2 linked regions of the Robiginitalea biformata HTCC2501 genome follow. The protein of the gene in region 2 interacts with the protein of the main gene of each other region in a pairwise test. Links are inferred from orthologs where the notes say so. Each region holds a gene or a part of one and is shown on either strand. Other genes may lie near its edges.

Region 1 (3,749 bases), 2.5 Mb from region 2 along the record:
CCTGGACGACCTCACCGTCCTCCACCAGCTGGACGACGCCAAGCGGTCTGCCACCAGCATCCTCTACAAGCCCAAGGATGCCTATCGCACCAAGGGCGGGGCGCGCAGCACCCCATCGCTCACCGAGGGGCAGAACCACCCGAATGGCGTGGTGACCCACTTCTATATGAAGAATTTCTCCGAGAAGGACAGCGTGGCCCTGACCTATACGACGATGGCCGGGGATACCCTGGCGAACTTCAGCACGTATGCGTCGGAGAACGACAAAAAGCTAAAGGTGGAAAAAGGCGGCAACACGCATGTTTGGGATACCGAGGGCAAGGGGGCCAAACGCCTGCCCGGCATGATCCTCTGGTGGGCGAACCTCAGCGGGCCCAAGGCGGTTCCCGGCAGTTACCAGGTACACCTGACGGCGAACGGGGAGACTCAAACCCAGCAATTCCGGATTGTGCCGGACCCGCGGGCCGAGGCAACCGTGGCCGACATGCAGAAGCAGCACGACTTTATCACGGCTGTGAACGAGACCGTAGACCGGGCCCACCAGTCTATTGAGAAGATTCGGAAGGTGAACGACCAGCTGGACGCCTTTATGAAGCAGTATAAGGGCAATGAAGCGACGGAAGAGTTGGTGGAAAAGGCGAAGGAGATGAAGGAAGGCTTCGGCGAGATCGAAAAAGCGCTCTACCAGACCCAGAACCGCAGCGGGCAGGATCCGCTGAACTTCCCGATCCGCCTGACCAACAAGCTGGCCCACCTGAATTCCCTGGTGAGCCTGGACGATTTCCCGCCCACCGAGCAGGACATCGCCGTGCAGCAGGAACTCAGCCGGGAGATCGAAACCCAGCTCAGCGCATTCGACAAAATGGTCGACGAGGAAATCACCGCCTTCAACAAGGCCTTCAACGACCTGAACCTAAACTATCTTTTTATCGAAGAGTAGTTTGTTTTTTGAGTTACACGAAGAAAAACCCCGCGGCCAGTGCCCGGGGTTTTTTAATTTGAAAATTTGCCGGTTTGAAGATTTGAAAATGGGGTATCGCGCCATCCCGGCGAGTTGGCTGGTATCGGCTCGTTCACTTTCCCTCTTTGATATCGAGCGGGCTTAGCCATTGCCTCATTGACAAATTTCCAAATCACCTCGCTGCATTTTCAAATCGACAAATCTTCAAATCTTCAAATCGAATCACCCATTCATCAGTGATTCAATCTCCTCCACCTCAATCGGGATGTCCGCCATCAGGTTCAGTGGCTCGCCCTTATCCCGGATAACCACGTCGTCTTCCAGGCGGATGCCGAAGCCCTCTTCGGGCACGTAGATGCCGGGCTCCACGGTAAAGACCATGTTGGGCTGCATGGGGGTTTTCAGCGCCCCGTAGTCGTGGGTGTCCAGGCCAATGTGGTGGCTGGTGCCGTGCATGAAGTATTGTTTATAGGCCGGTTTGTCCGGGTCCTCGTTCTGTACGTCTGCCTTGTCCAGCAGGCCCAGGCCCAGGAGCTCAGAGGTCATCAGCTTGCCCACCTCTTTGTGGTATTCCGCCCAGAGCGTGCCGGGCACCAGCATTTTGGTGGCCTCCTTCTTGACGTTCAAAACAGCGTTGTACACCTGTTTTTGCCGGTCCGTAAAGCGGCCGCTCACCGGGATGGTCCGCGTCATGTCGCTGGAATAATTGGCGTATTCGGCCCCCACGTCCATCAGGATGAGCTCCCCTTCCCGGCACTGGTTTTTGTTCTCTACGTAGTGCAACACGTTAGCGCTGTTGCCCGAGGCGATAATGGGCGTATAGGCAAAGCCGCGGGAGCGGTTCCGGATGAATTCGTGCAGGAATTCCGCCTCGATCTCGAACTCCCAGACGCCGGGTTTTACGAAGCCGAGCACCCGGCGGAAGCCCTTTTCGGTAATCCCGCAAGCGGTTTGCATCAGGTCGATTTCCTCGGGTTCCTTGACTCCCCGGATCTCCTGCAGGATCGGGTTGCTCTTGGCCACCTTGTGGGCCGGGAATTTCCGTTTGGTCGCGTGGATGAACCGGTCTTCCCGGGTCTCGGTTTCCACGGCCTGCCGGTAGTGTTCGTTGGTGTTGAAGTAGATGGTGTGCGCCTCGGTCATCAGGTCAAAAAACACCTTGTCAAAGTCCTGGAGCCAGTACACTGTGCGGATACCCGAAGTGGCGAAGGCCCGGTCCTTGGTGAGTTTTTCGCCTTCCCAGACGGCGATGTGGTCGTTGGTCTCCCGCAAAAAGAGGATTTCCCGGTGTTTCGGGTCGATGGCGTCCGGGAACAGCAGCAGGATGGATTCCTCCTGGTCCACCCCGGAGAGGTAGAAGATGTCCGGGGCCTGGCGGAAGGGCATCGTGCTGTCCGCCCCGATGGGGTATACGTCGTTGGAGTTAAAAACGGCCAGGCTGCCGGGCTGCATCTTCGCCATAAACTTCTGGCGGTTCCTGGTGAAAAGCCCGGAATCGATCGGGTGGTACTTCATAGGTATTTTCGGTTTGCCCAAAGGTAGGGATTCGCGGGGGTGGGAACAAAAATTCGGCAGGCGGGAACAATAATTCGGGGGGCGAAGATTCCGGGCGGTCGGGACAAAAAAAGGGGGCTTTGTGAAGCCCCCGAGGTGTGGTTGGTTGGTTAGTTGCTATTAGAAGCAGGATATGCGATCTTTGGTCTTCCGGGAGCTGTCCTGAAAGCGGGCAATGTTCATTGAACAGGTGTCGCGCTTTTTTGGTAGATTCGTCCGAAAAGAGGAATAAATTAACAATTTTTTAGGCACCCGTGCAACTGTTTTGTGTAAAAATCACACATTGCAGGGGGAATCCTACAAGCAAAACCAGCCCATAGAAATGAAGATTTTCCGTACCCTTGCCGCCTGCCTGGCGACCCTACCCTTACTGGCCCAAGCCCCTGCTACCGACGCCTCTGTCGTACAACAGGCCCTGGAGCAAAAAGCCCGGATGGCCAACGCCTCCAAAGTGGCCAACCTCCGTTTGGAGAATATCGGCCCGAGCGTAATGAGCGGCCGCGTGGTGGACCTGGCCGTCAACCCGGACAACCCGGTGGAATTCTATGTGGCCTATGCATCGGGCGGCCTCTGGTACACCGACAACAACGGGACGAGTTTTACCCCCGTCATGGACAACGCCCCCACGCAGAACCTCGGGGCGGTTGCCGTACACTGGCCTTCCGGCACCATCTGGGTGGGAACGGGAGAAAACAACGCGTCCCGGTCGTCCTACGCCGGGATCGGCCTGTACAAATCCACAGACGGGGGGGAGAGCTGGACCTTTGCCGGCCTGCCGGATTCCCACCATATCGGCCGGATCGTCATCCACCCGGAAAACCCGGACGAGGTAGTGGTGGCCGTGGCGGGACACCTCTACTCGGACAACGAGGAACGGGGCATCTACAAGACTACGGACGGGGGCGCCAGCTGGCAGCGGACGCTTTTTGTGGACGACAAAACCGGGATGATCGACCTGGTAGCCTCCCCGGGGCGCCCGGAAGTCCTCTATGCCGCTTCCTGGCAGCGCGACCGGAAGGCCTGGAACTTTGACGGCAGCGGCCCGGGTACGGGTATCTATAAAAGCATTGACGGGGGCGACAACTGGAATTTGATGACCGCCGCAGGCAGTGGGTTCCCCACCGGATCCGGCGCCGGTCGGATTGGCCTGGCCGCATTTGACCACCAGATTGTCTATGCCGTCATCGACAACCAGGACCGGCGCCCCAAAGAGTCCGGCGACGCAGATGCGGAT
Region 2 (3,751 bases):
CGGTTTGCCTCCAGGTATTTGCTGAACACGGCTTTAAAGACCGGCTCCAACGGATTTTCGTACGCCCCCCAAAATTCCTGCATTTCGGCGTAGTTGGCGCGGACCCCGGGATGGAGCCCGCGGGTAATCCGTTTGCGCTCCAGGCTGTCCACGCGGTTGATTTCCGCCAGGCAGTACCCCAGTCCGTAGGCGGATGCCGCATACTGGAAGTACGGGTCCGGATTCTTCTGGGTGACCAGGTATCCGATAAAATTGGTTTCGTTTTCTGCTGAATAGCCCAGTTGGTGGCCCACTTCATGCCCGCAGACCACCGGGTAGCGAAACAGCGGCAGGCGCCCGTTGACCTGTGCCTCCCCGGTAAAAGGGTTCAGGTACCCCCCGTATCCCATATAGGTAAGTGCGGTGCTGATCAGGGAGTTTTTCAGGCTGGGATGGCGGTAGGTAAATTCCGGGAAATCCCCGGAGATGTTTTGGTAAGCCGCCACGGTCATTTCCCGTATTTCCCCTTGCGAATAGGGCAGGCGTACCGGGGTGAGGGTATCCCCGGCAAGCGTCTCCTGCAGGGCATTCGACCGGGCGGCAAGCCACTCGGCTGTCTGCAGGAGTTCCTCCCGGGAGTATTCCTCGGACATCCCCAGGGCCGCCCCCAGGGGCTCCCGAAAATAATTCAGCCCCCAAAGCAGGTAGAAAGTGCCGTGCAGGATGGCAAACCCCGCAAGGAGGTCCCGCAGAAATCCCGGGATACGCCTGCGGACAGTTTTCAGCTTGCGAAAGAGCCACCAGAACAGGAACGCCAGTAATCCGAGGTAGACCAGGTCGCCCACGGAGAAGGGAATCCACCCGTAGATTCGGCGGAAGAACCCGGAGAGGTAGGGGTAGAGCCCCCGGCTGTACCACTTTTCCACCCATTGGGGGGAGCTGGCTGCAAAGCGCACCAGCACCCATTGCAGGAGGAGGGATAGGGCCAGGATATTTTTGATCCGGTTGCGCATGCCCGCAAAAATAGCCAATTCGCTCGTGAGGCTGTGGGGCATTCCGTATTTTTGGCGGATTGAAACGATACCCTATGGAAGAGTTGGTTATTCGGGCGGAGCCCCGAACGGTTTGGAAACACTTTGAATCCCTGAGCGCCGTCCCGCGCCCGTCCAAGAAGGAAGACCGGGTGATCCGGTTTATCCTCGATTTCGGGGCGAACCTGGAGCTGGAGACCCGGCGGGATGCCGTGGGCAACGTGGTGATCCGCAAGCCGGCCAGCAAGGGCATGGAAGGCCGTACGCCCGTGGTCTTGCAGGCCCACCTGGATATGGTGCACCAGAAGAACGACGCCACGGAATTCGATTTTGATAATGAAGGTATCCGGATGTACCGGGATGGCGACTGGGTGCGTGCACGCGGAACAACCCTGGGGGCAGACAACGGCCTGGGGGTTGCCGCCATCATGGCGGTCCTGGAGTCCGACGACCTGGCCCACCCGCCCCTGGAAGCCCTGTTCACCATCGATGAGGAAACCGGGATGACCGGGGCCAAAGGCCTTCAACCCGGATGGCTCAAGGGAAAAATCCTTCTGAACCTGGATACCGAGGAGGACGACGAGCTCAGTGTGGGCTGTGCCGGGGGCGTGGACGTCACCGGGACCTCCCGATATGAGGCAGCAGCGGTTCCCGCAGGTTGGAGGGGATATGAAATTCAACTCCTGGGCCTGCAGGGCGGGCACAGCGGCATGGACATCCACAAGGGTCCTGGAAACGCCAACAAATTGCTGGCCCGGCTTTTGTACGCCTGCTATGATGCCGGGGCCTGCGGGCTACACCTCCTTACCGGGGGGACCCTGCGCAACGCCATCCCCCGAGAAGCCCGTGCAGTCCTTTCCCTGAACCCGGACCGGGAAAGTGCATTCCGCGAAGCTTTTGAGAGGGAACGGACCGCCCTGTTGGAGGAAAACCGGCAGTTGGAACCCGGGCTGGAGATTACCATGTCCCCGGCAGATGTAACCGGGGGCCTGCTGCCCGAAGACGATGCCGGCCGCCTGTTGCGCTGCCTGTTGGGATTGCACAACGGGGTGGTCGCGATGAGTGCGGAATTCCCCGGTCAGACGGAAACGTCCAACAATGTGGCCCGGGTGGCCGCCGGATCGGGCGAAATCCAAATAGGTTGCCTGGCCAGGTCTTCCCGTGAAGGCGCCAAGGAGGCGCTGGTGCGGCAGCTGGAGGCCGTATTTACCCTGGCGGGTTTCCGGACGGAAACCAGCGGGGAATATCCCGGGTGGGAACCCGCTCCGGATTCAGCCATCCTGGAACTCGTGACAAAGCGATACCGGGATCTTTTCGGGGAACCCCCTCGGATTCTGGCGGGGCACGGCGGCCTGGAATGCGGAATTATCAAAGACAAGTATCCCGACCTGGACATGATCAGCTTTGGGCCGACCATCCGGGGAGCCCACAGCCCGGATGAGCGGGCCAGCATCCCTTCAACCTCCAAATTCTGGAAGCTGCTCACGGACGTACTGGCGCATATTCCTGAAAGGAACTAACGCCCTGTCCGCTCCCTGATAGGGATTAAAGCCCTGTCCGTTCTGCGGTTATTCGCTACCCTCGATTTCGATTATTTCCAGGTCAAAAATCATGTCGGCCCCAGGAGGCACGGGGCCGTTGCCCTGGTCCCCATACGCCAGGTGGGAGGGGATAAACACCCGCCATTTGTCGCCCACTTCCATCAGCAGCAGGGCTTCCTTAAAGCCCGCGATCAGTTGCGTATCCGGGCTGTAGGGCATCGGGTAGGGGGTCAGTGAGCCCCGGTGCATCTGCATCAGACGGTCGAGTTCCCCGAATTCCCGTGCCACCGATTCATCCGAACTGTCGATCAGCGTCCCGTCTTCGAGCCAGCCGGAATAATTGACAAGTACCCGTTGCCCGATGGACGGTTTGGGACCTTCCCCTTCGTTCAGGACCAGGTATTGCAGCCCGGAGGGCAGGGATTCGGCCCGGGCTTTCTGGTCTGCGAATTCCGCTACATAGTCCTGTAATCTTTGCCGGCGGGCCGCTTCGGCAGCCTCCTCCTGGGCAAAGTAGTTGCGCATCACCTCCACGGCGTCGAAGTCCTTCGCGTCCCGGCCTTTGCGTACAATTTCAACGGTCTCCATCACCACGGAATCCAGGGGTTTGTTGCTGGCGGGGTCTACAGGGACGGCTGCAATGGAATCCACCACCTCGATCCCCTGGACCACCTCCCCGAATACCGTGTGGATGCCGTCCAGCCAGGGCGTCGGGGCATGGGTGATGAAAAACTGGCTGCCGTTTGTTTTGGTTCCCCCGGAATTGGCCATGGAGAGGATGCCTTTTCGGTCGTGGACCAGGGAATCCACGATTTCATTGGAAAACCGGTACCCGGGCGTACCCCGGCCGGTGCCCGTGGGGTCTCCCCCCTGGATCATAAAATCCTTCATCACGCGGTGAAACGTAACCCCATCGTAATAGGGCTTTCCCTTGAATTCCTCGCTGACAAACGGGCTGGTCCCTTCGGCCAGGGTCACGAAGTTCGCTACGGTAACCGGAGTCTGCTCGTATTCCAGCCGGAGGATAATTTCCCCCTGGTTGGTCTGCATTTCGGCGTAGAGCCCGTCGCCCAGATCGGCATATTGATTGGATTTACAGCCCGTGGCCAGCAGGCCGATCAGCAGGAGTAATGAGAATGTCTGTTTCATAGAATTAGGGATTGGATGATTCGGAATCCGATTGTTTTTCGATTTTTACAA

Evidence for each region. Proteins that work in one complex are often made in the same cells at the same time.
Region 1: the proteins of RB2501_RS14125 (region 2) and RB2501_RS02990 interact in binary tests that used the Escherichia coli proteins (3 or more experiments, as listed by UniProt). The link is inferred for Robiginitalea biformata HTCC2501 from one-to-one orthologs.

The regions. Positions count from the first base shown.
Region 1 is NC_013222.1:663,666-667,414, forward strand. What follows is about bases 331-3,209. They hold RB2501_RS02990 (aminopeptidase P N-terminal domain-containing protein), read right to left. Parts: upstream 2,477-3,209; coding sequence 1,184-2,476; downstream 331-1,183. Other genes in these bases: RB2501_RS02985 (WD40/YVTN/BNR-like repeat-containing protein), read left to right, coding at 331-940; RB2501_RS02995 (beta propeller repeat protein), read left to right, coding at 2,838-3,209. Outside these bases: more of RB2501_RS02985, read left to right, coding at 1-330; more of RB2501_RS02995, read left to right, coding at 3,210-3,749.
Region 2 is NC_013222.1:3,181,079-3,184,829, reverse strand. What follows is about bases 418-3,298. They hold RB2501_RS14125 (aminoacyl-histidine dipeptidase), read left to right. Parts: upstream 418-1,066; coding sequence 1,067-2,530; downstream 2,531-3,298. Other genes in these bases: RB2501_RS14120 (peptidylprolyl isomerase), read right to left, coding at 2,579-3,298; RB2501_RS14130 (DUF3810 domain-containing protein), read right to left, coding at 418-1,034. Also shown: more of RB2501_RS14130, read right to left, coding at 1-417; more of RB2501_RS14120, read right to left, coding at 3,299-3,700; gliding motility-associated peptidyl-prolyl isomerase GldI, read right to left, coding at 3,705-3,751. UniProt on the Escherichia coli protein: Dipeptidase with broad substrate specificity. Requires dipeptide substrates with an unblocked N-terminus and the amino group in the alpha or beta position.